DNA from 4 places in the Rossellomorea yichunensis genome. Region 1 is predicted to be linked to each of the others. Evidence: riboswitches for the same ligand, from Rfam matches in the RefSeq annotation. Region 1 holds a riboswitch; each other region holds the start of a gene.

Region 1 (8,065 bases):
AATAGAGGGACGGACCTTTGTTATATAGACTATTTTACGGCCGGGCCGCCTTTAAGTTCGATTTCAGATGGTACGTTTGAGAATTTCTTGAAGTTTTCGTTGAATTTGTGGGCAAGTTCTTTTGCCTTCACTTCATAGGCTGCTTCATTGGACCAGGTTTTCTTTGGTTGAAGCACTTCGTCAGGAACACCAGGAACGTGAACAGGGATGTTCAGACCAAAGATGTCGTCCGTTTCAGTTTCAACGTGAGTGAGTTCCCCTTCAAGAGCTGCTTGAATCATAGCACGGGTGTAAGATAACTTCATGCGGTTACCAACACCGTATTCTCCACCGGTCCAACCAGTGTTCACTAAGAATACTTGTGCATTGTGCTCATCGATTTTCTTCCCAAGCATCTCAGCATAACGAGTTGCCGGGAGTGGCAGGAATGGTGAACCAAAGCATGTCGAGAAAGTGGCTTGCGGTGAAGTGATCCCGCGCTCAGTACCTGCAAGCTTCGATGTATATCCGCTCAAGAAGTGATACATTGCTTGTTCTTTCGTCAGCTTGCTGATCGGAGGTAATACCCCGAATGCATCAGCGGTTAAGAATACAATGGTATTTGGATGTCCTGCAACACTTGGTTCAACGATGTTATCCATCGCTTGAAGAGGGTACGCAGCACGAGTATTTTCTGTTAACGTGTTATCCTCATAATCAGCGATGCGGGAATTGTCATCTAGAACCACGTTTTCAAGGACAGAACCGAAACGGATCGCATCAAAGATTTGTGGCTCCTTTTCACGTGTCAGACCGATACACTTAGCGTAGCAGCCGCCTTCGATATTGAATACACCGTTAGGAGACCATCCGTGCTCATCATCGCCGATTAAACGACGGTTCGGATCTGCGGACAATGTCGTTTTGCCTGTACCGGATAAACCGAAGAACAATGCCACATCTCCTTCACGTCCGACATTTGAAGAACAATGCATGGAAAGGATATCGGATTCTGGAAGTACGTAGTTCATGACAGAGAAGATCGATTTCTTCATTTCACCTGCATACTCAGTTCCACCTATTAGGACAATTCTTCTTTCAAATGATACAATGATAAATGTTTCAGAGTGAGTTCCATCTTCTGCTGGATCTGCCTTGAAGTTCGGGGCAGAAACGACGGTGAATTCTGATTGATGACCTTTTAGCTCTTCTTCTGTAGGGCGAATGAATAATTGGTGAGCGAAAAGATTATGCCAAGCGAATTCGTTGATCACTTGAATCGGTAGTCTATGTTTTGGGTCAGCACCTGCGAACCCTTTGAAAGAAAATACTTCTTCTTTTTCTTTTAAGTAATCTAATACTTTTGTATATAGTTTATCGAATGATTCTGAAGAGATTGGTTGATTGACAGAACCCCACTCAATCTTATCCTTCGTGGATGGTTCTTCTACAATGAATTTATCCTTAGGAGAGCGTCCTGTGTATTTACCAGTTTCTGCTCTGACTGCACCTGATGATGTTAAAGCGCCTTCATTTCGTTGAAGGACTTTTTCAACTAGTTGGGAAACAGATAATTGTTCCTGAATGTTTTGACCGTTAAGTAATTCTGTTAATTCATTAGACATGCTCACTGAATTCATTAGAACCCTTCCTTTATATAAATTTAATGATCTCGTTTGCTTCACAAAAATAGTATAACACAATTGAATCATTAGTCTATACTATTTATTCAATTTTATAATGTGTCTTCATATTGTCACATTTTTTGTCCGAAAATAGCTTGTACCTTCTTATATATATGAAGAAAAAATCATAATGTTTAGCCTCATTGCCTAATTAGGTTATTTTAAGAGGCCAAGATAGGTTTGAATCATGAAAAGACCAAGCTTGAATGGTTAAACATGTCACTAGAAAAAAAGTTGACACCATTTGTACGAAACGTTATCATAGTTCCTTGAACGGATACTCTTATCCTGAGCTGGTGGAGGGAGCAGACCCTATGAAACCCAGCAACCTGCTAAATAGTTAATGGATCTTATTCTTTTGAAACGATCCGATTAAGCGAAGGTGCTAAACTGAGGCAAGGTCCAAGAACCTTGAACGATAAGAGAGAAAAGGCGCGGCTATGATCTGAAACCTTTCCTCTAATGCTTTAATCATGAGGAAGGGTTTTTTCTGTTTATAGTGGATCAAATGCACATAATGCATGATTTTTTTATAAAAAAACCATGTTTACTTCATACTACTTAGGGAATGAGTACCGTATCTGTTTAATGTTTTGTTAGATCAAAGTCTAACAATTATGCTTAAGGAGGAACCTTGATGTCAACTAAACGTCGTCTGTTTACATCTGAGTCCGTAACCGAAGGACATCCAGATAAAATTTGTGACCAAATCTCTGATTCAATTCTTGATGCAATTCTTACAAATGATCCGAATGCTCGTGTAGCATGTGAAACGTCTGTTACGACGGGTCTTGTTCTTGTTGCGGGTGAAATTACAACGAGTACGTATGTCGATATTCCCAAAATCGTTCGTGAAACGATCCGTGAAATTGGCTATACTCGTGCGAAATATGGCTTTGATGCCGAGACATGTGCTGTATTAACATCCATCGATGAGCAATCTGCTGATATCGCTCAAGGTGTAGATCAGGCACTTGAAGCTCGTGAAGGTCAAATGACGGATGAAGAAATTGATGCAATCGGTGCAGGTGACCAGGGGTTAATGTTTGGATTCGCTTGTAATGAAACGAAAGAGCTTATGCCTCTTCCGATTTCCCTCGCCCACAAAATTTCCCGTCGTCTGACTGAAGTTCGTAAAGAAGAAATCCTTCCTTACTTACGTCCGGACGGAAAAACTCAAGTAACCGTTGAATATGATGAAAACGATAAGCCGGTTCGTATTGACACGATCGTTATCTCAACTCAGCATCATCCTGAAGTGACGCTTGAGCAAATCCAACGTAACCTAAAAGAATATGTCATCGATCCTGTTGTACCGAAAGAATTGATCGATGAGCAAACAAAATACTTCATCAACCCGACTGGTCGTTTCGTTATCGGCGGACCACAAGGTGATGCAGGGTTAACAGGACGTAAAATCATCGTTGACACATACGGCGGATACGCTCGTCACGGTGGCGGTGCATTCTCTGGTAAAGATGCAACGAAAGTGGACCGTTCTGCAGCCTATGCAGCACGTTATGTAGCGAAGAACATTGTGGCAGCAGGACTTGCTGAAAAATGTGAAGTTCAATTAGCGTATGCAATCGGTGTTGCTCAACCGGTATCCATTTCAATTGATACATTTGGAACAGGTAAAGTATCAGAAGACGTTCTAATTGACGTTGTTCGCAATAACTTTGATCTGCGTCCTGCAGGAATCATCAAAATGCTGGACCTTCGTCGTCCGATTTACAAGCAGACAGCTGCTTACGGACACTTTGGCCGTAACGATATTGATCTACCTTGGGAGCGTACGAATAAAGCGGAAGCATTAAAAGCGGAAGCGTTAAGCGAATAAGGAAAGATAGAGATAGAAGAGACCAACACTTATCAGGGTGTTGGTCTTTTTTTACGATATGGTACGACGGTGGGGAAGTTTGTTGTGCCGAATGGCAGGTATATCGAGATTATGGCAGATATATTTTGAAAATGGCAGTTGAATCCGAAACGGGGACCCGCCTGCAAGAAAATATTCCATGAGTATTCTCAGGAAGGTTGGGGTATCCCAAGTATAGGATATTAAAATGGGTTGATGCTTTTATAATATTGTCCTTTTTCTGCGTATTCTTTCGAAATTCGCTTCATTTCGCTAATGTCATGTTCATTTAACTCTCTCACCACTTTTGCTGGCCGACCGAATGCCAGTGTGTTGGGTGGAATGACTTTGCCTTGTGGAACAAGGCTTCCTGCCCCGATAAATGCTCCTTCTCCAATTTCAGCATTATCGAGAATGATCGACCCCATGCCGATCAATGCTTTCTTTCGGATTTTGCAGCTATGTAGAATCACTCCATGGCCTACGGTTACTTCATCTTCAAGAATAAGAGGGTTATTTGGGCTCTGATGAAGAATGGAATTATCCTGTATATTTACTTTATTACCGATTTTCGTTGGAGCGACGTCCCCTCTGATGACGGTGTTAAACCAGATGCTGGACTCTTCACCGATCTCCACATCCCCGGAAATGGTGACATAATCGGCAATGTATGCCGAGTGAGCGATGATTGGTTTTTTATCATAATATGGATAGAGCATTTTATACTACCCCTTTCAAGAATATTTACTATAATAATGGTAGCAGAATTCATTCACATAGAGAACTATTAAGGAGGAATTGCCATGTGGAAATGGGAAACAGATCAAGAAGCAAAGGCAGTCATCGTCATCGTTCATGGAGCAATGGAGCATCATGGTCGGTACGGGTGGCTCATTGAAATGTGGCGTGCAACAGGTTTCCATGTCATCATGGGGGATTTACCAGGTCAGGGGATGACTTCAAGAAGTAAAAGAGGACATATCGATTCGTTCGATGAATATATAGTTGAAGTGAAAGATTGGGTACAGGCGGCGTACCAATTTGAATTGCCTGTATTTCTGATTGGTCATAGTATGGGTGGGCTTGTTGCGGTCCGTATGCTTCAGGAATCCCATGTGAACCTGGCAGGGGTGATATTGTCCTCACCTTGTTTAGGCTTGGTCACGACCCCGTCAAAGCCGATCGAGCTCTTGTCCCACGGTTTAAATAAGATCGCTCCCATGGTGAAATTCCCATCAGGATTAACGATCGATATGGCAACGAGAAATGCAGATGTACGTGAAATTGACAGCAACGATTCACTCTATATCACCAAGGTGTCTGTCCGCTGGTACAGGGAGCTCGCCCAAGCGATAAAACTGGCTTTTGTAAACTTGGAAAAAATGCCTGACGTCCCTCTGCTCGTGTTGCAGGCTGGTGACGACAAAATCGTCGATAAAAAAGCAGTGAAAAAGTGGTTCAACGAACTGTCTTTATCTGAAATGCATTACAAAGAATGGCCGAAATGCTATCATGAAATCTATAATGAACCAGAAAGAGAAGATATCTTTGAGTACTCCAAAATTTTCATTGAAAGTCGTTTGAAAGCGCTAGGATACATTTTGTAAAAGAGGTGGTAAAGGTGTCCATACCAAGTGATCCCTTTTCGTTAATGACAAGAGTATACCGAAATGTTTTTCCGATTGTTCATAAAGAATTAGATGAGTGGAAAAGGCGGGCTGAATCGATCCCCAATCAGGAATTAAGAAGTCAGGCCCTTGCCAGTATCGAACATAAAACGTTTCACTGTGAAGGTGGATCGATCCTTTCCCTGCTGGCACTGGACAAGAAAGAAGAAACGATTCGATTCATCGTCGCCTATCAAACGATAAGCGATTATTTGGATAATCTGTGTGATCGAAGCGTTTCCCTGGATCCCGACGATTTTGCCCTTCTTCATCAATCCATGAAAGACGCCCTGACGGTGGGCGCTGTGCCTGTCAATTACTATGCTTTAAGGGCCGATCAGGATGACGGGGGGTATCTGAGGGATTTAGTGCTTACCTGTCAGTCGGTTCTTGAAGCATTACATCACTATGACAGCATCAAAAAGGATCTTATACAACTTTGTGAATACTACTGCGACTTGCAGATACATAAACATGTAAAAAAAGAAGAAAGGGTAGGAAGGCTGCAGAATTGGTTTGAAACTCACCGTTCGAACCTTCCGGAAATGAATTGGTACGAGTTTTCCGCCTGCTCCGGATCCACACTCGGTATCTTCTGTTTAGTGTCATACGCATGCCGGAGCGATTTTCAGCCGTCTCACACAGAAAAAATCAAACGTGGATATTTTCCATACATTCAGGGCTTACATATTCTTCTTGATTACTTCATCGACCAGGATGAGGACCAGGAGGGGGGAGATTTGAACTTCTGCTTCTATTACGAGGATGATGAGCATTTAAAGGAGCGGCTGTTACATTTCCTGCAAAAAGCAGACGAGCACACCCATGAACTGCCCCATGCCCATTTTCACCGGCTGATCAACAAAGGACTCATCGGCGTTTACCTGTCAGACGACAAGGCAAATAAACAAGAAAAAGTACAATCCTTCTCCAAACAATTCATCGCACAAGCCGGCTGGATCACCAGATTCTTCTACATCAACGGAAAAATCTACCGAAAATGGAGAAATCGTAGAAAAACATCCTAAAAAAGAGGGACGGACCTTCGACACCAGTGTCGAAGGTCCGTCCCTCTTTTTGTCTCTTTCATCAAACTTAAGTCGTATGAGTAAATACTAAATTCGACCTTTAATACCATATTTATACAAATAATATTCGTTGAGTTCTTTCGTATTACGACATAATACCCATCTGATTCTTATCGGAATATCATACTATTTATCTAAAAATCCATTATTTCGTAATACTAAATAACTAATGTATTCTGAAAAGATTTACTTTTCAGAATAATGAAGTATATTTTAATTAGTGTAAAAATTTAGTACATAAAAAGAGGGGGAATACTGTTTGAAATCTCGTAAAGTATTATCGATGGCCATGGTTGCGGCATTAAGTGTAGGAGCATTTGCTGTACCTGGATCAGCTGCAACCACAGTGCCTGAAAATGTGTTAGCGAAGCCGGCATTGAAACATGATCATAAACATGGAGGGCCTTTTGATTTAGGCATTGCGAATGACGAACGCCTGATTGAAATGCTGAAGGAAGAAGGCAAGATCAAGCAAAATGCGACAACCGCTGAAGCGGAAAAAGCATTGCAAAAGTTCCTGAAAGCGAAAGCGGAATCTGCTGAAAAAGAAGCGGAAGAAGGCGAACTAGAAGGTGAAGAAGCAGAAGTGAAGACTAAGCTTCAAAAAGAAATGAAGAATAACAGCTTGACTTCAGGTAAGGGAAATAAGCTTGGAAAAGCAAAGAAGAATGCACCGGCTTCTGTGGAAGAAGAAGCATATAATGGAGAGAAAAGAACGGATGAAGTATTAGTTCTATTAGTGGATTATCCCGATAAGCCACATAATTCTATGACAGCTGATGAAACTGATATGTATTACGAAGGTGATGATGCTTATTCCCGTGAGCATTATCAAGATATGTTGTTTGGTACAGGGGGTTGGACAGGCCCAGACGGTAAAAACTATGTTTCCATGAAGCAATATTATGAACAACAGTCAGGTGGAAGCTATTCTGTAGAAGGTGAAGTTGCAGGGTGGTATACAGCGAGTAAGCCTGCAGCAGCATATGGTGGAAATGATCCACAGCCTGACGGAAGTGATGTTGATGCTCGAGGTCTTGTAAAAGAAGCTTTAGCAGCAGCAGCTGCAGATCCTGATGTAAACCTTGCTGACTATGACAAATGGGATCGATATGATCTAGATGGTGATGGAGATTATCTTGAACCAGACGGACTTGTTGATCACTTAATGGTTATTCACTCTGGTGTGGGTGAAGAAGCAGGCGGCGGATCGTTAGGGTCAGACGCAATCTGGTCTCATCGTTGGAATTTAGGTGGTATTTTCCCAATCGAAGGTTCTCCGGCACCTGAAGTGGATTATTGGGGAGAAGGAACAATGTATGCTTACGACTACACTATCGAACCTGAAGATGGTGCTGTCGGGGTCATGGCCCATGAATTCGGTCATGATTTAGGTCTTCCAGATGAGTACGATACCCAGTACACAGGAACAGGAGAGCCGGTAAGCTACTGGTCCATCATGGCAAGTGGAAGCTGGGCTGGGGATATTCCGGGGACTCAGCCTACTGGATTCAGTCCTTATATGAAGGAAATGCTTCAGTCATCTGCAGTGGTGGATAATGAAGGTACTGAAGGTAATTGGTTAACGGGTACGGAAGTGAGCATGGGTGATGTTGATAGAAAAGGAGAAGAGGTTCTTCTTGACGAAGCAAACACAAAAGGTACAAACAACGACGTAGTGAAAGTCAACCTTCCTCAAAAAGAAACAGTCATCAATGAGCCGGCGAGCGGTGAATATGAGTACTTCTCAGGAAGTGCTGATGACTTACACAATTATTTAACTACTAC
Region 2 (8,065 bases), on a different contig from region 1:
CTCCACATCCCTTGGGAATAAAGTAGGCATCATTACTACATCAATACAAAACCTTAAATCAACTAAGAGAAGCAGCATTTATCAGCTTCAGTTACAAACACACACAGACACCTTCCCTATCATTTTTAAAATCTACCATTCTACCAAATACAAAAATGAAGTCGAGATTAATGTCTACAGTCATGCTTACCCTTTTTTAAAAGAGTTTCTTCCTGAAATCTACTTAATTGTGAAACATGGAAGTGATACGTGGGTGTTCATGGAGTTTGTCCGTCAAATTCGTGGACAGCTGACCTTTACACCCAAACATTTTGATTATATTATCCCAACCCTTGCAAAACTTCACGCCCACACGTACGAAGAAAATTTCAAGAAAGAAAAAAACACTTTTCAAAATTGGTTTCCCATTTACAACTCGGCAAAAATGAAAGACGACAGGGAAAAATTCATTTCTAATACAATGACATTTCTAGACAATGCCAAGAAGGATAAAAATTTGAAGGACATCATCAAACCACATTATAAATCACTAAAAAACTTATACAGTAAAGGTCCTGACTTCTTTCCCGAACTATTGGCAAGCGGCTCCTCCATTACTCATGGAGATCTTCATATGCAGAATATCTGTTCTAAAGATGTCAGCAAAAATGAACCCTGGGCGATTCAATTCATCGATTGGGAATCAGCCAAGTATTCCCCTACATGGTTTGATATGATTGTCCTCGTAGAAATTTTACTAGGTTTTCGGAAGGATTGGCAAAGCAATGCGGAAGAAATTCGTACCCATGCAGTCGACGTGTACACGAATGAAATGAAGAAATATGGGATCGAGTTTAAAACCAAACCGATTCACCTGTACAAAATGGCGTACCTTCAACGAACCCTCGAAAAAGGATTACACACTCAGCTGAGAAGGATCTTTGACAACCGCGGAGGTGAGCTTCTTCCCTACCATTTAGAAAAAATATCAACCTGGGGAAGTGAACTGGGAATCTATAAATAGACACGAAAGGATGAAAAAACTTGAGTCGAATGCCCCCTTTCAACATTCATCCCTCTCTTCTTACCATTATGGATCAATATTATGATGTGAAAAGAGACTCTAAAGAGTCTCTCACTCTCCAACCATTCGGTCAGAAGACAAAAGGCGGTGATTCAAAGCCAATGAAAATCTTGTACGTTACATTTTTTCAATACCCTCATACAGGGGGATTATCACATTACATCACTTCAATAAAAAACGGCTTTGAAAAGGTCGGTCATATTGTAGATGTACTTGCGCCCAACCATATGTCTTCAGAACTGCTGGAAGTATGGATTCCCCAAGCTGCCTCTGAAGCCCGTAACTTTATGCTTAACCGCTACGGAAACGCAAATGAAAAAATCGTAAAAAATCTTAGCTACCTTCATGTATTTGAACACTTTCTCAAAGAAAAAAATCTCCATCAATATGACATCATTCACGCTCAAGACCTATTTGCCATTTTCATTCTGGGACATTTAAATCAAACATACAAAAAACCTTTACTCTTTACTCCACACGGCTTCTTTACGAAAAGCCGCTTGAAATTCAATAAAATGGAGAAAGGTTCCATTGAAGAAGCCTACTTTACTGAGCTTGAAAAAATAGGTATTGGATCAAGTACTGAAATCGTTATGATTGCAGATTCCTTCAGACCTAACTTAATGGACTTCGGTGCAAAAGATGAAAGAATGGTCACTGTTCATACGGGGATAGATTTCAAACCACTTCCTCATAAAACTCATGAAAACATCATCCTGACATGCGTCTCCCGATTATCTCCACGCAAAGGACATGGATTTCTTCTAGAAGCATTGTCCAAGGTTCGGGAACACCTGACCAATGTAGAAGTATGGATTGTCGGAGATGGTGTCATGAAGGAAAAACTGATTGAACAAGTGAAAGAGCTTAAGCTAGATAACGTGATCTTTTTTGGAAAACGACACGATATACCCCATATTCTTTCGATGTCGGACATCTATGTGTTAGCAACTGTAAATGATAACTTCCCCCTATCCGTCATGGAAGCGATGTTTTCCCGTCAAGCGGTCATCTCCACTACATGCGGGGGAATCCCGGAAATGATCCGACATGAACAAACAGGCATCCTTTGTGAACCTGGTAACGTCGAACAGCTGTCACAAGCGATAAAGCGTTTCATTACCAACAGGGAAGAACGTGATAGGTTTGCTAAAGCCGCTGAATCCTATGCTCGTCAACACTTAACAAGCCAAGAAATGACGAGAAAGATTGAACAGATCTATCAAACATATTTATGAAGAAAGGAGACTCATCATGAGGGAGAATAAACTGATCCAGGATCAAAAATGAAAATTTTAGTTACAGGCGGTGCCGGATTTATTGGCTCCCAAATTATAGATTTACTGCTCGCTGAGGGTCACACACCTATTATCCTCGACAATCTTTCTAATGGCAGGGAGGAAAATGTGCCAAATGGAGTCAAAATATATAGAAAAAATCTATTATCTGATAAAGTTGAACGAATTTTCGAAAAAGAAAAACCCGACATCGTCATGCATCTCGCTGCCCAAGTGAGCGTAGCCAAATCATTGGAAAATCCAGCAGAAGATGCCGCAGTCAATGTATTAGGAACCGTAAAGTTGTTGGAGTACAGCATTAAATACGATGTGAAAAAATTCATCTTCTCCTCTTCGAGTGCAGTATATGGATATACAAATGAGGTGATTCAGGAAGAGAGTTCCACTAGTCCTATTTCCTTTTACGGCACCTCAAAATTAGTATCTGAAACTTATATCAAACTATTTAATAGGCTCTACAATCTTCCGTATACCATTTTGCGTTATGCCAATGTATATGGACCAAGGCAAAGATCCGATGGTGAAGGCGGAGTCATAAGCATTTTTATTGAGCAACTATTAAACAATGAGACACCAATCATCTTTGGGGATGGAAATCAGACACGGGACTTTGTATACGTAGAAGACGTGGCCCGGGCGAATCTTCTTGCCATCACAAATGCTGACAACCAAGTTCTCAATATCAGCACCAACACCCAAACATCCATCAATCTACTCTATACCTTGCTTTCTAACCAAATCCACTCTTTACAAAAGCCAAACTACGAAGCGAAACGGGAAGGAGATATTTTACACAGTCATCTATCAAACACGAAAGCGCTTAAAAACCTTAACTGGGAACCTGAATATGATCTGATTTCCGGACTAGAGAAAACGGCTGCATATTTCAAAAAGAAAGAGTAGTTATGCTATCATAAATCGCATTAATTAAAAGAAAAAGCCTGGATGCCAGGCTTTTTTCCTTTAATGTCGAATTTTAGTCAATATAAATCATGTATTCTTCTCTAAATAATCTACAATCCATTCGGCTGTTTTCTTTCCGTTCTGAATGCAGGCACCTATACCCACTCCATAATATGAAGAACCGGCCAGCTTCACGCCTGGTAGCTCGTTTGCCAGGTTGTTATCTAAAGATTGGACAGACTGACCGTGCTCAAGATGATAATTTGGCATCAGATCTTTCCAATTCGTTACTTCAGCAGAAACCGGGTCACAGTCTATACCTATGCTTTTTCTGATATCCTCTAGTGCCGTACTTACAAGTTCTGACTTGCTATATTCTTTCAACTCATTGTAATGGGGGTTTGTACTTTTATAAAAAAGCCTCAATAATAGTTTTTGGTTATTGGATGTATGCTTCCACTTCCGACTAGTCCATGTGCATGCATCGCATTTCACATCTCGGCCGTTTGATACGATAAAGCCTGTCCCATCAGCAGGAAGGTCCGCATCTGGAATGTTAAATCCGAGGTAGATCGAAATCAGTGATGAGTTTTTCAGTTTATTAAAATCGGGTTCCAGTTGTTCATGAGTCAGTATCTTTTGGGTTACATCATGAGGTGTTGCGAAAACTACATAATCCGCTTGAATGCTACCATGACCATTAAGAGTGAGTTTGTATTTATCACCCGTTTTTTGAAAAGCTTTTATTTCTACACCTTTTAAAATTGTGGCACCTGAGCATTTTTCTTCTAACCGTTCGATGATGGTTGATAAACCATTTTTAAACGAGATGAACTTTCTTTTGGATGCCCCTTGGAATTTTTGTTTATTTGCTGATAAACCTTTAATGATACTGCCGTAATCATTTTTATAATCAAGTAAGTACGGAAGTGTTGAAGCCATAGTGAGTTTATGCAAATTACCGGAATAAACCCCTGATAATACTGGAGCTATCTGTTTCTCGACAAGTTCCTTACCCAGGAATGCTTCTAAAAATTCACCGATGGAACTCTCTTTTGTAAAATGTGTATTTTCCGATTCGAGGTCTTTAAGAGCGTCAATCTTCCCTTCTTCTGACACCAGGGTGCTACTTTTAAGTGACTCAACTGACATGGGAATTCCGAAGATCGTATCTTGGGGAATCTCGTGTAATTCCCCATTTGTATAAATGTAGGATGTGCCTGTTTCATTATAGACCAATTCCTCTTGAAGTTGAAGTTCTTCAACTAGAGAAAGAACCCCTTCATTTCGGGCTACGATGGAATCTGCTCCTGCTTCCATAATGAATTCGCCTTCTCTTATAGTTCTTATTTTGCCGCCAAGCTGCCGATCTCGCTCGATTAAGATTAACTCGATATCTATTTCTCGTTCTATGGATATTTTTTGAAGATGGTACAGAGCTGTTAGTCCTGTAATTCCTCCACCTACGACAACCACTGTCTTCATACGTTTCACTCCAATAATTGCGTTTATGTATACAGATTATCATGTTTATTGTTGATTAGAAAAAGATTCTGTGTCTGAATTGGGAATAAATCGGAATGAAGGTTAGTTTAAACCTTTATATTTTATTTTCAATATCCCTATTCTATCCTATTAACTATATCTATCTTTCAATTCCTAGTTGACAACTATGAATACTCATATATATAATATAAGTATTCCATGACAACTATATAGCTACTTATCCAGAGAGGTAGAGGGACTGGCCCGATGATGCCTCAGCAACAGATTCTACATCGTAGAACACTGTGCTAATTCCACAAGCATTGAGCTTGGAAGATGAGTTGAAGTTTGATACATAAAGCCTTCTTCTTATCTACTAGGAAGAGGGCTCTTTTCAATGAAGGAGCCACTTCCAATGTTCGAATACTAATAAGAGGAGTGATCAAATATGGGGGAAATTCTCCAGGAAGCTATTCAAAATCGTAGAAATGAGTTAATAAACAAATTAATTGTCCACAACATTTTCAAAAAAGGCGACAAACAATTATTCGAGCTGACGCTGCAAGAACTTGAGGATGAATACAAATATCTTCAAAAGGAATGCCATCCGCATAGTGATGTTGGGTCCATCCATTGGAAAAATTGTGCAAAATTAAGCAGTTAAAAAGCAGCAATCCTAGGTTATGGAATGCTGCTTCCTTTTTTTCTATAGTTAAATTAAATGTATGCATTCAACTGCACATCCTCCTCGTTGTGATTCTAGTTTTTTGACAAAGTTGATTCATATATGGACGATTATCTAATCCATTTTTAAAGAAATTCTTTCAAAAACATTCCAGATGTCTTATTCTGATAATCTATAATCTATTACAAAGGAATTAAAATATGACTTCCACCCTGCAACATTTCATGAATGAATTCATCGGCTTAGATAGTTGGTCTCTCATTTTTATCAGTATATTCATTAATATACTCATCAGTATCCTTGGTTTCCTGCCAAGTGTCTTCTTAACGGCCTTTAATATTTCCGCATTTGGGTTTTGGACAGGAATCGTGATTTCCATACTTGGTGAATCCCTAGGGGCCATTGTTAGTTTTTATTTGTACCGAAAAGGAATGAAGTTTGCAGGTATTGATCAGATTCTGTCAAACAAATACTTTCTTAAATTAAAAGAAGCGTCTGGAACGGAATGGATCTTTCTTCTATTTTTGTTCCGCATGGTTCCATTTGTGCCTTCAAGTGTGGTAACCGTTGCCGCTGCTTTTAGCTCTATTTCTATTGTTGCCTTTTCTGTGATCAGTTCTGGCGGGAAGATTCCTTCGTTGTTGATTGAGGCATTCGTGGTAATGAATGTGTTGGATGCGGATAAGGGTACGGTTATTCTATTGGCAGGTTCGGTGGTGGTTGGGATGTTTTATTTGGCATACCGTTGGAGAAAGAACAATAGATTATAATTGTGTCAGTTACGGAAACCAATCTCCTCAGGAAAAGAAAAAAGACGTCTACCACACGGCATACGTCTTTTCTCCCTTTCAATTATTGTGCATTTACCTCGACAGCATCCTTCTTGTAATATTCTGCAAAAATCTCCGCAAACGCTTCTGTAGAGTTATACAATTCCACTAAATTATTTTCAACTCCGCCAAACTCAAGTAACATGGCTCTCTCGGTTAGGTCCTGATTGTAAACCCCGTTACCTTCTGCTCTTGTTTTGATGAAAACTCCCCGGCTGATGCCAGGATATTTTTCCTCCAGTTTAGCATTCAATTCCTTTGCGATCTTAAGGTTCTTTTCAAAGTTTTTGTTTTCTTTTCCTACGATAAAAAATAAGCGTGCATAGTTTTTACCGTTAATGGTTTTGGTAGTGATGCTCCGCGGCTGAGAATCCCGATGAATATCGATCAGGTACGTTAAGTCATCGTTTTGGGCTATGGCTTCTTGTACTAGTCCCCTTGATAACTGATAGGATTCAAAATATGTCCATGACTTGTCTTTGAGTGCTTTGTTTACATCTGTCTTATCCTGAACTGCCCCAATCCCCCTTGCTTCAAGTTCTTGCTTTAATTTGGACCCTACAGCAATGACGTTGACCTTCTCGTTGGTACTCGCTGGATCTTTCGAATCGTTATTTTTAATTAGCGGGCTGAACGCTTCCCAGCTGTGTGAATGATAGATGTAGACGGATTTTTCATCAATCTCTTGAACTCCGTCTCCCGAGTTGTTGTTTGCCTGATCAATTTGGCTCTGATCGAATTCCTGATCTTTCAACTGATCTTCTGTTGGCGCCGGTGATTCATTCGGGAGGTTCGTAATGTCAGTCCCCTTCCCCGCAACGGCTATGTGAGTATGATAATTTTCGATTCCCGGGATTTCCCGTCCAAATAAACTTCGCGGATCAAGGAGTGAAACATTCGTGACGCTTTCCAACCAATCAAAATCACTGTTTAATGCTGCCTCATTTGTAACCCGCAATCCTGTCATTTCCTGTGACAACAACATAAGAAACGTTTCCTTCGGTACTAGTTCCGACATTGATGAATACAGTAAACTATCCACCCTCAATTTTATGGCAGTTGACGAGATCAACCATACGGTCAAGTACATGAGTACGATACCGATCAATACTACCCGAATGATGGCCTTCATAGAGACGAATACTAGTGGGACTAAGCTATTGTTGTTTCGAGACTTATACGACATCATCAGTACCCCTATATAAAGTATTTAATAGTTAACTTTATGCAGGGTGTTGATAGAGTAGAAGGTTTTTTCCGGGATTCGGTCGGATTTCCTATTTCACCTCATACCGTGTAATCATTTTCAACTTTTAGTTTAAGTGCATTCCGCAGTAATTCTTGTAGGACTGCTGCGAATATCGATATGGTGACAGACGCAAAGCTAATAATGATCCCGACCATAGCAATACCCGGATGAAGAGCATTTTGGATTAGTAGAAACACTATTCCTGACACATAAATGGCAGTAATTAGTAAGGCATACAGTTTTATTCGGTGAAGAGCCACTATTGCCTTCGTCGAAAAAGCGTTCTCTTCAATACACGTTAAAAGCTTAAAAGCTTGGTACAGCGCTAAATTAAATGGAACCGCTGTTAAGTATAATCCTATTAAAATCGGCCATTTCAAATAAGCGAATTGGGGAAATAGATCGGCCGAATGCTTCGCCATGGTTGGCAACCAGACAATACAAAGGATGAATACAATCGCTCCTATTGCCATTACTGCCCCTTTTAAAAAAATCGTCGTTCCTCGTTTCATAACACACCTCTGATACCATGTTTTTCTAAATTATATAATG
Region 3 (8,065 bases), on a different contig from region 1:
TCGGTCATCCACTTGGTTGTACAGGTGCCAAGCTGACCCTTTCCCTTGTACATGAAATGAAACGCAGAAACCAGCAATTCGGTATCGTCACCATGTGCATCGGCGGCGGGATGGGTGCAGCCGGCGTCTTTGAACTAATAGGTTAATAGGAGGGACGGACCTCGAATACCGAGGCCCCCTGCTCCTTCAAAATAAAAATTTTTAGGGGGATTCGAAATGGCGAATCAAACAGAAAAGCTGATCAAGGGTGGAAGTTTTTTAATTGAAGATGTAAGTTGTGAGCAAGTTTTTACACCGGAGGAATACTCTGATGAACAAAAAATGATTGCCAAAACAACCGAGGATTATGTGTTAAATGAAGTGGTACCTGTTATCGATAATCTGGAAAACCATGAATTTGACCACTCTGTCCGCCTGTTAAAAGAAGCGGGGGACCTTGGACTTCTGGGTGCAGATGTTCCCGAAGAGTACGGCGGATTGGGATTGGATAAAGTAAGTTCGGCACTGATTGCTGAAAAAATGTCACGTGCAGGCGGATTCTCCATCTCTCACGGTGCACACGTTGGAATCGGGTCACTTCCAATCGTTCTGTTCGGAAACGAAGAGCAAAAGCAAAAATACCTTCCTCCATTGGCGACTGGTGAAAAACTGGCAGCCTACGCATTAACGGAGCCGGGTTCAGGTTCAGATGCGCTGGGAGCTAAAACGACAGCTAAATTGAATGCAGAAGGTACTCACTACATTTTAAATGGTGAGAAGCAGTGGATCACAAACTCTGCGTTTGCTGATGTATTCGTTGTGTATGCGAAAATCGATGGGGAGCATTTCTCTGCGTTCATCGTAGAAAAAGAGTTCCCAGGCGTTTCAACCGGTCCGGAAGAGAAGAAAATGGGTATCAAAAGCTCTTCCACTCGGACATTAATCCTGGAAGATGCTGAAATTCCAGTGGAAAATCTTCTTGGTGATGCAGGGAAAGGCCATATCATTGCATTTAATATCTTAAACATCGGCCGTTACAAATTAGGGGTAGGTGCTGTCGGAGCAAGTAAACGTGCATTAGAGGTAACGGTACAATACACGAATCAACGTCAGCAATTCAAAACACCAATTTCTGCTTTCAACCTGACAAAAGAAAAACTGGCAACGATGGCGTCTAAATTATACGCAGCAGAAAGCTCCGTTTACCGTACAGTAGGATTGTTCGAGGATCGTATGAGCAAGCTTACGGATGAAGAAGTGAAGAACGGAACTGAAGTGGCAAAATCGATTGCAGAATACGCGATTGAGTGTTCACTGAATAAATTCTTCGCAACAGAAGTACTGGATTATGTAGTCGATGAAGGTGTTCAACTTCACGGTGGATACGGTTTCATGCAGGAATACGAAATCGAAAGAATGTACCGCGACTCCCGTATCAACCGTATCTTTGAAGGGACGAATGAAATCAACCGTCTTCTGGTTCCTGGCACGTACCTTCGTAAAGCAATGAAAGGTGAACTTCCATTACTTCAAAAAGCACAGGCCCTTCAAGAAGAACTGATGATGCTTATGCCTGAAGAAGTAGGAGATGAGCCGCTTGCTCAGGAAAAATACCTTGTGAAAAATGCGAAGAAAATCGGCTTGATGCTATCCGGCTTAGCTGCTCAAAAATTCGGTAAAGCTCTTGAAAAAGAGCAGGAAATCCTTGTGAACATTGCTGATATCGTTTCAAACGCATACGCGATGGAGTCCGTTGTTCTCAGAACAGAAAAAGCGATTCAAAAAGGTGGAGTAGAGAAAGCTCAGCAAAAACTTCTTTACACACAAATCTTCTGTCAAGAAGCATTCAACGAAATCGAACAGCATGCAAAAGAAACACTGGTAGCAACTGAAACGGGTGACACACTGCGCATGATGCTGTCAGCACTGCGTAAATTTACCCGCCATACACCAATCAACGTGATTGCAGTCAAACGTGCAGCATCAGAAAAGCTGATCGACGCAGAAAAATATACAGTTTAATTGAGAAGTTAAAGGGACGGACCTCTGAATGGAGGTCCGTCCCTTTATGTTTGAAGTAATCCTCCAAACTTGACTTAGCCATCACAACCAATTATTATATGTTTAAACACTTAAACGTTTAAGTGTTTAAACATATAAGATAAGGTGGTAATCATAGATGAATAAAACAGTATTAATTACAGGGGCTTCAAGTGGTATAGGCTTGCACTTTAGTCATAAATTTGCAGGTTCAGGTCATGATGTGATTCTTGTAGCAAGAAGTGAAGAGAAGCTTCGTATTCTATCAAAAGAAATAGAAAGTAAGTACGGTGTGAAAGCATATGTCATACCATCAGACCTTTCCAAGCCAGGAGCATCTGAAACGTTATATGAGGAAGTCAAAGCAAAAGGGACCAAGGTTGATTTCCTAATCAATAATGCAGGCTTCGGTTTGTTTGGTGAATTCGAACAAACAGTGCTCTCAAAAGAGCTGGACATGATTCAAGTGAATATCACTGCCCTTACCGAGCTAAGCAAGTATTTTGGAAGGGAAATGGTGAAGCAGAAACGTGGACATATCCTAAATGTCGCATCAACAGCCGCATTTCAGCCAGGTCCGTTAATGGCCGTTTACTATGCTACAAAAGCGTATGTCCTTTCACTCTCAGAAGCTTTGGCTAATGAATGGGGACCACACGGAGTGAAAGTGACTGCTTTGTGTCCCGGAGCTACCCAAACGGGATTCAGTGATGCAGCTGACCTGCAGTCTTCAAAACTATTTCAGTCTGGTGTGATGAGTGTGGAAGAAGTGGTAGCAGAGGGATATAACCAAATGATGACGAAGAACAAAACCGTTATTATCCCGGGTTTTAAAAACAGAATGCTGACTCAATCCGTTCGTTTTATGCCGAGGAAATTGGTCGCAAATATTGTTCGTAAAGTACAAGAACGGGTATAATTGAATGTGAATGAGTTTGAAGGGAGAAGACTATGGGTCAAAAAGCAATCGATACCTTTCGTGCTTGCATTCCATTATTTCAAGCACTGAGTGATCCTTATCGTCAGGACATAATATTACTTCTTGCCGAACAAGAACCTCTTACGGTCAATCAAATAACTGAAAATCTAACATTATCTCGCCCGGCTGTTTCTCACCATTTAAAGATCCTGAGAGATCAGCAATTAGTGTCATTAGAGCAAAAGGGGACACAGCGCTTCTATTCTCTTGAATTGGATAATGCAACCGTCCTTCTAAAGGAACTGGTTGAGACGGTTGAAAAACAATGTGAGTAATGTTTCACAAAAGAAGGATAATAATCAATATTGTCGAATGTAGAGATAGATTCGTGCAATACAGAATGCTGGATGGAGCCTTGCTTCATCCAGATCATAATGAAAGGTGGTGGAATGATGTCATTGACTTTTTATTCTTATCCCAAGTGTGGTACATGCCGCAAAGCAAAGAAGTGGCTGGAAGATCAAGGTATAGCAATGAATGAAATACATATTGTGGAAAACCCGCCGTCAAAAGACGAGCTCAAAAGCCTATATGAAAAGAGTAATTTATCTCTAAAAAAGTTCTTCAATACTAGTGGTAAAAAGTATCGTGAACTAGGCTTGAAGGATAAAGTGAACTCTGCTTCTGATGAGGAATTATTAGAAATCCTTTCCACAGACGGGATGCTGATCAAGCGTCCGATTACGACGGATGGAAACAAGGTGACAGTAGGTTTCAAGGAAGAAACCTTTGAAGAAACGTGGAAGTAAAAAGAGGACTGTGATTACCAAATCATGGACAATGAAAAAGTTTCATTATTCACGCTTAGTTTTCTTGCTTTTTCAATGAAAAGTGTGTCAATATTAGGTTGTATAACTAGCATTTGGAGGGATAGAGAATGAGTACACCGAAAGAACTTCGTTATTCAGAAGAACATGAGTGGGTCAAGGTTGAAGGGGAAAATGTACGCGTAGGAATCACATCATTTGCACAATCTGAACTGGGCGATATCGTATTCGTTGAGTTACCAGAGGTTGGAGATGAGATCAAAGCGGACGAACCATTCGGTAGTGTTGAATCGGTTAAAACCGTTTCCGAGCTATATGCACCTGTATCTGGTAAGGTGGTAGAAGTGAATGAAGAGCTATCGGATAGCCCTGAATTCGTGAACGAATCACCTTATGAAAAAGCATGGATGATCGTTGTTGAACCAACAGAAGCTGGAGAAGTAGACAAGCTTATGACAGCTGAACAGTATGACGAAATGATTAATGAAGGATAATTTCTACCATGCACCTTGAGAATTTCTCAAGGTGTTTTGTTTTTTATTTTGGGTACCATATGAGTAGACGTTTTTTCACATAGAGAGGATGAATACAAATGGTACTTGAGCCTAGGAAATTAGATGTAACCAATAGAGTGACAGGAAAACTTAAAGATGGTGAAGTAGAACTATATTTAGATAATCAGCCAATCGGCAGAATGGCTTTGCCTCTTGACGGAATAATTATGGAGCCGAACTTTGAAGCAAAAGAAAATAAAATATATCAAAGCTACACATCCACAGAAGGCGATCAGGCAAGATACACAGATTGTGATGAGGGTGGCTGGTGTTAGAGATGCTCGTGGTGCCAGATTCATTTACGAATCTGGCACTATTTGTAAAAAATAGTTGGTTTATGCAAACCACTTGCACTTTTTTTTATAAACATGAGAAAATATAAGTAGAAAGTGGACATCATCTCTTGTTATTTGAATATACTATCGTAATCTTATTTATGAAAGATAAGGTGATGATCATGATGGAACTTGACGAAAAAGTAATCATTGTCGAAGGTACAACTGATAAACGAAAAGTAAGGGATATCATTAAAGAACCGATTGAAATTATTTGTACAAACGGGACCATTAGCATTACGAAAATGGACGAACTCATTGATGCTTTATTGGAAAGGGATGTCTATATATTAGTAGATGCTGATGATGCAGGTGAAAAACTACGTAAGCAATTTAAACGTGAGTTTCCTGAAGCTGAACATTTGTATATTGATCGAATGTACAAGGAAGTGGCCGCAGCTCCGGAGTATCACCTCGCATCAGTTCTTATTGGAGCCAATATAGACGTTCATAAAGAATTTCTAGGAAAAAGGATGATCTAGTTTTGATTGAGGTAAGTAGTACCGAAACTTTAAAACAATCGATTGAAGACCATGCGTTCGAAGCTGTTTATTTATATACACCGATGTGTGGTACCTGTCAGGTTGCAAGCAAGATGATTGACGTAGTGGAGAAGCTTCCACAATCCTATCATTTTTCGAAGGCCAACCTGAATTACTTGCCCCAATTTGCAGAAGAGCAATCCATCGAAAGTGTACCCTGTCTACTTTTATTTAAAGATGGCGTCGAACAGGAAAGGATTTATGCCTTTCAATCCGTGCCATTTTTATATGAAACCCTAAACAAGACCGCGGATAGCTAGAGGGATAAGAGACCTTTTGGGAGAAGGTCTTTTTTATTTGTCTAAATTCACCTATTTCTTCATGAAATCCAATTATAGAACGATTTTCTTTCTACATACGAAGACATATTTCTCGGGAAATGTTGCGAATGACATCATTTTTTGACTGGTTATCATCCAAATTCTTACTGTTCGACAAATTAGATGATTCTCTTCAAAACATGTCGAGAAAGTATAAGAGGGGAAAATACCTAAAAGTGGAATTGTTATTATATAGAAGTTTCACTGGGAGGGTATTCATGCGAATAAATTTAGAGGAATTAGTAGATCAATGTCATTCAAGGTATCACTTACGACTCTTATTTCCAGATAGCCCGTTTATTCTTCAGTTTGATTGTGGAAAAAATTTGTACGGTATTTCAATTTCAAGCAAGGGATGCACAGTGTTGGATGAATTGGATAGGGATGCTCATTTCGTCATTGAAGGAATGGAGGAAACAGTGGTTTCTCTTCTTATGGGGGAAGAACGGTTGTCTCAACTGATTGAGGACGGATCCCTGGAAGTAAGGGGAGGATATCGTCCGCTATTATTTGTGGAGTCAGTTCTTTGGCTAACAAGATCCAGAGAAAAAGAGCCGGTTGAAGTTTAAACATCAAGTAGAAAAAAATAATTGACACACTCTATATCCGGTGATAGAATCTCTCTTGTAGCAAATTTTCAGAGTCTTTAACTAATCCAAATAATTAAATAATATACTTTACTCTTATTTAGAGAGGTGGAGGGACGTGCCCTATGAAGCCCGGCAACCGTCAATGAAAATTGAAATGGTGCCAATTCACTCAAAGCATTTGCTTTGAAAGATGAGAGAAAGGATAGTCCTATATGATTATGCCTTTCTGCTTATCGCAGGAAGGCATTTTTTATTGCTTCAGAAAAGGAGCAGGAAACATCAGGCAAGTACAACTATTATTCTGATTAAACAGGTCGTTTTACTCCGAAAGAAGGTGGAATACAACATGATTACCATTTCAGATGTGAAGAAAATATATCAATCCAAATCGGGTCCGATCTCAGCCGTTGATGGGGTCAATATTGATATTGCCCAAGGAGAAATTTTTGGAGTGATTGGTTATAGTGGGGCAGGTAAGAGTACGCTGATCCGGATGCTTAATGGTCTTGAAGTTCCTACAGATGGAATAGTGGACGTGAATGGTCAAATCGTTTCCCAGGTAAAGGGGAAAAAGCTGAGGGAAGCAAGACAGTCAATAGGCATGATTTTTCAACACTTTAATCTCCTCTGGTCTCGTACTGTATTAGAAAATATCCAGTTCCCATTAGAAATTGCTGGAGTATCTAAGAAAGAGAGAGTGCAAAGAGCCAATGAATTATTGAAGCTTGTAGGCTTGGAAGGCAGAGGAGATGCCTACCCGTCTCAACTGAGCGGCGGACAGAAACAACGAGTGGGGATTGCGAGATCCCTTGCAAACAATCCCGATGTCCTTCTATGTGATGAAGCTACTTCCGCTTTAGATCCACAAACAACCGATTCCATCCTTGATTTATTGGTGGATATTAATAAACGCTTAGGGCTGACGATTGTCCTGATCACTCATGAAATGCACGTAATCCAGAAGATCTGTCACCGTGTGGCAGTCATGGAACAGGGAAAAGTCGTGGAACTCGGGGATGTATTGGAAGTGTTCCGAAATCCACAAGAGCAAGTGACAAAGCGTTTCGTAAGAGAAGTATCGGAAGTAAAGGAAACGGGTGAAACCATTGAACACTTACTGACACAATACCCCAATGGAAAAGTGCTCAAATTTACATTTGTAGGTGAGTCAACTGAGCAGCCGCTCATCACCACGCTGATAAGAAAGTTTGATTTAGACGTAAACATCCTGCAAGGACAAATCTCCCAAACCCAAAAAGGTGCCTATGGAACGTTATTTGTTCACCTTGATGGGGATGAACAAACCATTAAAGATGCATTGGCGTTTGTTCATACGCAACTGGTTAAAGTGGAGGTGTTGAGAGGATGATTGAAAATTTATTTCCAAATGTAGATTGGGAGAAGATGTGGGAAGCAACCTTCGAAACCCTGTATATGACTGGGATGTCAGTATTGATTACCTTTGTACTCGGAATGATCCTTGGGACTTTACTCTTCCTCACTTCTAAGGAAAACCTATGGGAAAACAAACTGACATATACGATAACAAGTGCAGTCGTAAACGTGTTCAGATCGATTCCATTCATTATATTGATCGTGTTGTTAATTCCGTTCACCAAGTTTTTATTAGACACAATCCGCGGAGCGAATGCAGCTCTGCCCGCACTGATCATCGGAGCTGCTCCATTTTACGCCCGCATGGTAGAAATAGCTTTAAGAGAAGTGAACAAAGGAGTCATCGAGGCAGCGAAAGCGATGGGGGCGAAGACGAGCACAATTATATGGAAAGTACTCATACCGGAATCCATGCCGGCTTTGATTTCAGGGATTACGGTGACAGCCATAGCCCTTGTTGGATACACGGCAATGGCCGGGGTCATCGGAGCAGGCGGACTTGGTAACTTAGCTTATTTAGACGGCTTCCAACGAAGCAGGGAAGACGTGACGATCGCCGCAACC
Region 4 (8,065 bases), on a different contig from region 1:
TAGCATCACCCATGCCGATGTTCGTGATCAATAAAGAGTTGAAAATTGTCTTTGCAAATGGAGAAGCATGTGAAACACTGCAGACTACGAAAGAAAGGGTTGTAGGCACACTGTTCAGTAACTTCTTTTCTTCTGTTCCGGCCCCGATTGTAGCTCATTATAAGGAAGTTATGGAAACCGGAAAGAACCTTGAAGATGAAACCTTAATGAATGTTAATGATAAGAAAATCATCCATATTGAATTATTGCTTAAAAAATCGACCATTTCTCCTAATGCCTATTTGTACTTCAAAGATGTAACGGCACTAAAGGAAAAAGAGCGGAAAGACCATATGAATGTCCATTTATTATCGAATATTTTTCAAAATGCATCAGAAGGAATCGTTCTATTTGATATTGAAGGAAATATTAACGACGTGAATCAGGCGTTCAGTTCACAAGTCGGATTGGAAAAGGATGAAATCACAAACAGGAACATAAGCTCATTTATCCCTGAAAGTGCGCATTATAAGGTTGAAAAGATAAAAGAACTGATTTCTCAAAACAAAAAAGCCCGTGGGGAAATTCCAATAAAAAAATCACACAGCATTTCAATTGTGGAATTTACGACAAGTCCGTATGTGCATCATAAGCTACATATGGCTATTCTTAGGGATGTGACCGAGAAGAGGCAGATGGAAATACAATTAAAACGAAACGAAGAGTTGTTCAAAGGTTTATTTGAAGAAGCGATTGATGCAATCGTGCTATGGGATCAAGATGGCAGAGTACTTAAAGCGAACTCTTCTGCCCTGAAGATCTTTGAATGCTCCCTTTCAGAGCTTCTTTCGAAGAAGATACGTGACTTTGTATATCCTCTTGAAAGCCAAAAGTTTGATTTAGTCATGGAACAGTTAAACAGGAGCGGTGCAGTAAGGGATGAAGTGCTGTTTCTAATGCCAAACAATCAGTTGAAGCATTTGGAATTCACTTCTAAACTTCATTCCGTTGATGGGTATAACATGACGATCTTCCGGAATGTCAGTGAGCGTTATCAAATGGAAAAAGAACTACGGGAAAGCGAGGAGAGGTTCAGGAAGATTTTCGAAGGTTCACTGGACGGCCTGATTCTTACCAATCATAATTATGTTGTCGTAGACGCAAATCCTGAAGTGAGTAGGATCATTGGTATCGAGAAAGATCACTTAATCGGTAAAGATGTACGTGAAATATTGAATATAGAACCCGGTGAAGAATCATATGATGAATACTTACAACAATTGAAAGAAGACGGGCAGGCGACGTTTTTACAAACGTTGACTTCTCAAAGGGAGAAGGTCCAATACATTGAGCTTTCATCCAAGTACAATTTACTCTCTAATTTAAATTTAACGATCATTCGTGACATTACAGAACAAATTGAAATGCAGGAGCAGTTGAGAAAGTCAGATACATTGAGTGTAGTTGGGGAGCTTGCTGCAGGGATTGCACATGAAATCAGAAATCCAATGACCGCCCTTAAAGGCTTTATTCAATTGTTGGAAAATAGTGTGGGTCAAGATCATGAGATGTATTTTAATGTGATTACTTCTGAGTTTCAGCGAATTGAATCCATCATTACAGAGTTCCTCGTATTGGCAAAGCCACAAGCGATTCAATATCAAGAAACGAATTTAATCAGGATCATGAAAGATACCGTTGAACTACTAAGCGCTCAGGCAGTCATGCACAATGTACAGTACGAGGAGAGTTACCAAGCGGATCTCCCAACCATCATAGCAGAGCCAAATCAGTTGAAGCAGGTATTCATAAATGTCATCAAGAATGCGATTGAAGTCATGACGGACGGTGGATTCATTTCCATCCGGATCCAAGAGACGGATGATGAAATGATTCACATTCGCATAAAAGACCAGGGTGGCGGGATTTCAAAGGATAAGATTAAAAAGCTTGGTGAACCTTTTTACACAACGAAGGAACGGGGAACTGGACTTGGTTTGATGGTAAGCTTTAAAATAATTAAAGAGCATAAAGGAAGCGTTCAGGTTGAGAGTATCGTCGGGGAAGGGACCATCTTCCACATTTATCTCCCTAAATCGTAAAGGAGTCCTGGATAATGTCATATGATTCTATTGTAATGAAGAGTCCGATTGGAATGTTAGAACTTCAAGCGGATCAGAGCCATCTAATTTTGGTGCAATTTTTAGAAAATGATTCACGAGCGGATTTTCACACCGAGAATCCAATATTACTAAGAGCACAAGAACAGATCACAGAATTCTTTAAGGGGGAGAGAACAGAATTTGATCTCCCCCTGAAGATAGAGGGAACGTCTTTTCAGAAGGACGTATGGAACACCCTGCAACAGATTCCGTTTGGTGAAACCAGGTCATATCAGGATGTTGCCGAAGCGATTCAAAGACCTAAAGCTGTCAGGGCAGTAGGGCAAGCGAATAAAGCCAACCGATTCCCCATCATCATTCCATGTCACCGTGTCATTGGAAAGAATAAAACACTTACAGGCTATGCCGGTAAGCAGGTGGATAAGAAAGAAACCTTATTGTTATTAGAAAAATAGAATGAATAACAGGCATTCTCCCTAGGGAGGATGCCTGTTTTTTAAAATTACTGATTGATTCCTTTATCTATTTAGATTATCATCTAATTAGATAGTAATCTAATTAGAGAGGAGGAGACATGTTGCAATTAAGTAAACAGGTGGCTTTCCATAAAACGATGGGGGATCCGACGCGGATAAAAATTGTCTATTTGCTGGCATCAGAAAGCTTGCATGTAGGAGCAATTGCGGGAAAACTTGGACTCACCGCCCCGACAATATCCCACCACCTAACGAAACTCAAAGAGTGCAATCTTGTTTATTCACGAAGAGAGAAGAACACTGTTTACTACTATTTGAATAAAAAAGTCCTGAGTCATCATGGAAATGTCCTTCATCAGTTTGCTTAGGGAGAGGAAGGGGAAAGTGTGATGTCAGAGAATTTATTGAAAGAAAAACAAAAGGTGATGAATAATTTCCTGGAGAAGAATGGACGGATTAAAACGATTCCTTCTCAACAAAAGAAGAAATTATTTATTTTGGAACATATGGTGGAAGGATTAAAGGTGGGAGAAAAATATAAGGAAAAAGATTTGAATGAATATATTCAGCAATTCCATGAAGACTTTGCGACCTTAAGAAGAGAATTTATCATTCATCAGTTCATGTACCGGGAAAATAGCATTTATGAAGTGAATCCGAGGGAAATGTGGGCGTCGACAAAGTTATTTGTGGAATAATGTGAAAGCCAAAAGAAGAGCAGGAGGAAGCTCTTCTTTTGGCTATTATTTAATACCTATGGTTTGTTGAATACTTTCTTCGAAGCGAGGGTACAGGACACCTTTTTCCGTGATGATGCCGGTAATCAGTTCATGAGAAGTAACATCGAATGCAGGGTTATAAACAGGAACGTTTCCTGGCGCAATCAACGTCCCGCCGAGCGTTGTAATCTCCTCCCGGTTTCGCTCTTCAATGGGAATATCATTTCCATTGGAGCTGGATAAATCGAAAGTGGAAGAAGGAGCTGCGACATAAAAAGGTATATTGAAATGTTTACACAAAATGGCAAGCATGGACGTTCCGATTTTATTTGCAGTATCCCCGTTGGCAGAAATCCGGTCAGCCCCGACAATCACGGCTTCTATACCTTTTTCTTTCATGGTATGGGCAGCCATGCTATCTGTGATGAGAGTGACATTTACTCCTGATTGCTGTAACTCCCAAGTTGTCAGGCGGGCTCCTTGCAGAACGGGCCTTGTCTCACAAGCATAAACCTGAAACGCTTTTCCTTTTTCTCTTCCTAAATGAAAAGGTGCCAATGCGGTACCGTATTTACTCGTTGCAATGGACCCGGCATTACAGATGGTCATAACGACTTGTTTATCCTTCAATACACTCAAACCATTTTCTCCTATAAGACGGCAGACTGCCTCGTCTTCTGCATGAAGCTGGATGGCAGCATGGAGTAAGTTGGTTTTAGCTTCATTAACTGAAGAAACATTCTCTAACACCTTTTCTAAATGGTTCAAAGCCCAAACCAGGTTGACTGCTGTAGGGCGTGAATCTGCGAGATATTTTTTGTCACGTTGAAACAGGTCGATAAATTCCTCTAGCGTTTTTACTTCATACTGACATGCAGACTGGGCTAAGCCGTAAGCAGCCGTGATGCCAATGGCAGGTGCACCTCTCACTTTTAGTGTGATAATCGCATCATAATAGTCTTCAATGGTCGTCAGTTTAATGTACTCCACTATGTTAGGCAGTTTTTGTTGGTTAAGGATCAATAAATAATCTTCATGCCACTCTAGTGAAGTTGGTATGGTCAATGTTTGTGTCATGATAAACTCCTTTTGGTTATTCAGAATGGGATTTTAATATGGACAGAAGCTTTTCAATCGAAAAGATCTGTTTTCGTTTTATTATCAGTTCCTTACCGAGTGTCAAGCAGGTCCGCTTTGCCTGTAATCTTCGTGCTTTATCCGGTATGCCATCCAGATCTTCTACATGAGCGAGGCCGATCGTTCTTCTGATGCATTCGCATCCTGCAAAACCGATGCTGTCTTGAAAGCTCTTCTCCAATACAAATTCAAGGTAGCCATTCACTTTCGTGTAGGCGTCTCCGCTTTCCTTCCAATGCTTGGAGAACGCAGTGGAGAAGACGTTCCAGGTATTCTCAATGTGATAGAGAATCGTTTCCTTCTCTTCAGGTTTTGAAATGGCCAGGAAAATAAGGTTGGCAATGAACTGTCCAATATCAAAGCCAATCGGTCCATAAAAGGCAAACTCGGGATCAATTACTTTCGTTTGATTCTTATCTACAAAGATGCTTCCCGTATGAAGATCTCCATGAAGAAGTGCTTCTCCTTCAGTAAGAAAGCTCTTTTTCAATTTGGCCACTTCAAGCTTCAAGGTGAAATCATCCCATAGATGTTGGACATCCTGGGAAAGCTCTTCTTCAAAATCGTTGGTTTCACTGTTGAAAAAAGGGTCCGTGAATACTAGGTCCTCAGTGATTTTACACAACTCAGGATTTGAAAATTCTTTCACGTACTCCTTTTTCTTAAAAGGATGAAGGGCATAATCAGAGGTGAAATATAAGGTATTAGCTAAAAATGTTCCAATGTCATGGGAGAGCCTGGGATACACTTCTCCTTTGATAAGGCCTGCCCGGGCAATGGTCAGTGCACTCAAGTCTTCCATGACTGTAATCGCAAGTGTCGGATCAGAGTAGTACACTTCAGGAACGAGGTCCCCTACAAATGATTGCTGAAGCTTAAGGGCACTCGCTTCTATTCTTGCCCGTTCGATTGTCAACGGCCAGCTTTCGCCTACAACCTTCGCATATGGAAGGGCTTGTTTGATGATGATTCCTTTTCCTGTTTCCTGTTCTAATACTCGAAAGACCAGATTTAAATTCCCGTCTCCAATTTCTTCACACGTTAAGAGAGTGCCGTCCTCAAAAATTCGTAAGCCAATCGCCAGTGCAATTGCCGCCTGTTCAGTTAGTGGTTGATATGCATTGAGTTTCGTAATTGCCATCATCGTTCCTCCTTATAGTACAGACTTATGAAAGACTGTGTTGTGGAGGCTTTTCCGTGGCATAAGAAAAGCCTCTTTCATGTTCGAAAGAGGCTTGAAGAAGGTATCTTCGTCGCCTCTTATCTCTCAGAAAGACTATCTTTCTGTTGGAATTAGCACCGTGCCTTACTGGATCATTCAATCCGGCGCATGCTGCGCCCCGTTATACAACGGTATTATGGTCGGTTGCTGGGCTTCATAGGGCCAAATCCCTCAGCCAGCTCTTGATAAGAGTTGCGTTAACTATTTAATTAAACTTTCAGAATGTTTCATTTGATTTGAATAGTACCATCGAAGTATTTTCCATGTCAACGTTTTTTTGAAAAATAACCTTTTTAATAAAAATCCGGTCTTCGATCCTGGAATATCGGAATTTTATTTCGGACCTTTTCTACTTCCTGTAAATTGATTTCAGCTGTAACCAATTCTTCCGCTTGCGATCCTTTTGAAAGAACTTCTCCCCATGGATCAATGATGAGGGAACAACCGCCGAATTCATTGTTCGGGTCACTTCCCACCCGGTTGCAGGCAATCACGAAGCATTGGTTTTCAATCGCTCTTGCCTTTAAGAGGGTCTGCCAATGATCAATTCGTGCTGCCGGCCACTCTGCTACGACAAAAACAACCTTGGCACCTAAAAGAACTTGTTTTCTGAACCATTCCGGGAAACGGATGTCGTAACAAATCAATCCGGCCATTTCTGTGTCTTGAAGGGTGAAGATGCCATCTTCATGCCCAGGAAGTAAATAATGATGTTCATCCATTAATTTAAACAAGTGAAGCTTCGAATACTTTTTCACCAACTCGCCTTTTGAATTCGTAACTAGGAGTGTATTGGACACCCCCTCCTGGGATTTCTGCGCAACAGAACCACCTACAATGTGAATGGAATATTTCTTCGATAGTGCAGAAAGGAAGGAGGTAGAGTCTTTTGCTCCTTCATCAGCGATTTCATCCATTCTCGTAAGGTCATATCCAGTCGTCCACAGCTCAGGAAGCACAACGGTATTACAGCCGTCGTCACTTGCTTTTTTAACCCATTCTTCTACTTTTTGCTTGTTTTTTTCGGGATTCCCGAACACAATATCAATTTGTGCAAGACCTATCTTTTGAATCATTTCTTTCACCTCATTAATGACTTTTTGGAATTTATTCCTTTACATTCTTTATTTTCCGTTATATCATTTGTGACTAGAATTTGAAAGTAATTAATTTTCAAAAAAATGTAGTAGGTGAGCAAATGAAAACCTTTAGTAAAGCAAAGCGATTAGATTTATTACCTGAACAATTTTTCGCATCCCTCGCCAAAACAGTGAATGCTGTGGTCAAAGAGGGACATGATGTCATTAATTTGGGCCAGGGAAATCCGGATCAACCGACTCCTCAACATATTGTGGAAAAACTGACAGAAGCCGCAGCTTCGCCGTCCAATCATAAGTATCCTCCATTTCGTGGCTTATCGTCCTTTAAAGAGGCGATCTCTGCTTTCTACCTTCGTGAATATGGTGTGGAATTAGATCCGGAAACAGAGATCGCTGTGCTGTTCGGAGGAAAGGCGGGGTTAGTTGAAATCCCTCAATGTTTATTGAATCCTGGTGATGGGGTATTGGTGCCCGATCCCGGTTATCCCGATTATTTATCAGGGGTAGCATTGGCAGGTGCACGTATGATTAAAATGCCTCTACGTGAGGAGAATGGCTTTCTGCCTGATTATAGTGAACACTCCCGTAATGAGCTGGAAAATGCAAAGTTGATGTTTCTGAACTACCCGAATAATCCTACTGGAGCGACTGCCACAAAATCATTCTTTGAAGAAACAGTCACTCTTGCCAATCAGCATGATATTTGTGTTGTACATGATTTTGCCTATGGAGCGATAGGGTTTGATGGAAATAAGCCAATAAGTTTCTTGGAAACAGATGGAGCAAAGGATGTGGGGATTGAGATATATACATTATCGAAAACGTATAATATGGCTGGCTGGAGAGTGGGGTTTGCTGTAGGGAATAAGAGTGTCATAGAAGCGATCAACCTCCTTCAAGACCACTTATACGTGAGTCTGTTCGGTGCTATTCAAGAAGCGGCTGCCACAGCCCTTTTAAGTTCCCAGGAATGTGTGCATGCACTGGTAGCAACATACGAAGAAAGAAGAAAACTATTAATCTCCGGACTTCAGGAAATAGGGTGGGACGTAAAAGCTCCACAAGGTTCCTTCTTCGCCTGGCTGAAAGTACCTGAGGGGTTCACCTCTGTAGAGTTCTCTACTTATTTACTTGAAGAAATCAAAGTCGCTGTAGCCCCGGGGGTAGGTTTTGGTGAATTCGGTGAAGGGTATGTGCGCGTAGGACTATTAACCACAAATGAGCGGATAAAAGAAGCGATTTCACGTATAGAAAATTTAGAATTATTCCACAAAAGGGATTGACAGAAGGTGAAATTGGTGCAATAATC

The links. Region 1 has a riboswitch for S-adenosylmethionine ahead of metK (methionine adenosyltransferase). Riboswitches for the same ligand answer to the same signal wherever they lie in the genome.
Region 2: another riboswitch for S-adenosylmethionine. It lies ahead of RSX31_RS20770 (Fur-regulated basic protein FbpA); the one in region 1 lies ahead of metK (methionine adenosyltransferase).
Region 3: another riboswitch for S-adenosylmethionine. It lies ahead of RSX31_RS14675 (methionine ABC transporter ATP-binding protein); the one in region 1 lies ahead of metK (methionine adenosyltransferase).
Region 4: another riboswitch for S-adenosylmethionine. It lies ahead of mtnK (S-methyl-5-thioribose kinase); the one in region 1 lies ahead of metK (methionine adenosyltransferase).

What each region holds. Positions count from the first base shown of each region.
Region 1 covers NZ_JAVYAD010000003.1:44,000-52,064, forward strand. Annotated here, with positions in the region: gene pckA (phosphoenolpyruvate carboxykinase (ATP)) at 30-1,619, opposite strand; SAM riboswitch class I at 1,945-2,089, shown strand; gene metK (methionine adenosyltransferase) at 2,302-3,504, shown strand; gene RSX31_RS08145 (gamma carbonic anhydrase) at 3,726-4,241, opposite strand; gene RSX31_RS08150 (alpha/beta hydrolase) at 4,326-5,129, shown strand; gene RSX31_RS08155 (tetraprenyl-beta-curcumene synthase family protein) at 5,144-6,217, shown strand; gene RSX31_RS08160 (immune inhibitor A domain-containing protein) at 6,537-8,065, shown strand, end outside.
Region 2 covers NZ_JAVYAD010000008.1:89,716-97,780, forward strand. Annotated here, with positions in the region: gene RSX31_RS20750 (phosphotransferase) at 1-1,003, shown strand, start outside; gene RSX31_RS20755 (glycosyltransferase family 4 protein) at 1,033-2,301, shown strand; gene RSX31_RS20760 (NAD-dependent epimerase/dehydratase family protein) at 2,350-3,264, shown strand; gene RSX31_RS20765 (protoporphyrinogen oxidase) at 3,352-4,749, opposite strand; SAM riboswitch class I at 4,985-5,092, shown strand; gene RSX31_RS20770 (Fur-regulated basic protein FbpA) at 5,198-5,413, shown strand; gene RSX31_RS20775 (TVP38/TMEM64 family protein) at 5,635-6,204, shown strand; gene spoIIP (stage II sporulation protein P) at 6,287-7,450, opposite strand; gene RSX31_RS20785 (DUF2975 domain-containing protein) at 7,552-8,025, opposite strand.
Region 3 covers NZ_JAVYAD010000005.1:127,779-135,843, reverse strand. Annotated here, with positions in the region: gene RSX31_RS14725 (acetyl-CoA C-acetyltransferase) at 1-146, shown strand, start outside; gene RSX31_RS14720 (acyl-CoA dehydrogenase family protein) at 217-2,001, shown strand; gene RSX31_RS14715 (SDR family NAD(P)-dependent oxidoreductase) at 2,159-2,938, shown strand; gene RSX31_RS14710 (ArsR/SmtB family transcription factor) at 2,971-3,273, shown strand; gene RSX31_RS14705 (arsenate reductase family protein) at 3,391-3,747, shown strand; gene gcvH (glycine cleavage system protein GcvH) at 3,876-4,259, shown strand; gene RSX31_RS14695 (YusG family protein) at 4,358-4,594, shown strand; gene RSX31_RS14690 (toprim domain-containing protein) at 4,777-5,136, shown strand; gene RSX31_RS14685 (thioredoxin family protein) at 5,142-5,456, shown strand; gene RSX31_RS14680 (SCP2 sterol-binding domain-containing protein) at 5,735-6,085, shown strand; SAM riboswitch class I at 6,197-6,303, shown strand; gene RSX31_RS14675 (methionine ABC transporter ATP-binding protein) at 6,453-7,475, shown strand; gene RSX31_RS14670 (methionine ABC transporter permease) at 7,472-8,065, shown strand, end outside.
Region 4 covers NZ_JAVYAD010000001.1:354,221-362,285, forward strand. Annotated here, with positions in the region: gene RSX31_RS01795 (PAS domain S-box protein) at 1-2,081, shown strand, start outside; gene RSX31_RS01800 (methylated-DNA--[protein]-cysteine S-methyltransferase) at 2,096-2,557, shown strand; partial or broken gene RSX31_RS01805 (DUF2087 domain-containing protein) at 2,680-3,276, shown strand; gene mtnA (S-methyl-5-thioribose-1-phosphate isomerase) at 3,322-4,374, opposite strand; gene mtnK (S-methyl-5-thioribose kinase) at 4,391-5,575, opposite strand; SAM riboswitch class I at 5,692-5,848, opposite strand; gene RSX31_RS01820 (carbon-nitrogen family hydrolase) at 5,950-6,732, opposite strand; gene RSX31_RS01825 (pyridoxal phosphate-dependent aminotransferase) at 6,855-8,039, shown strand.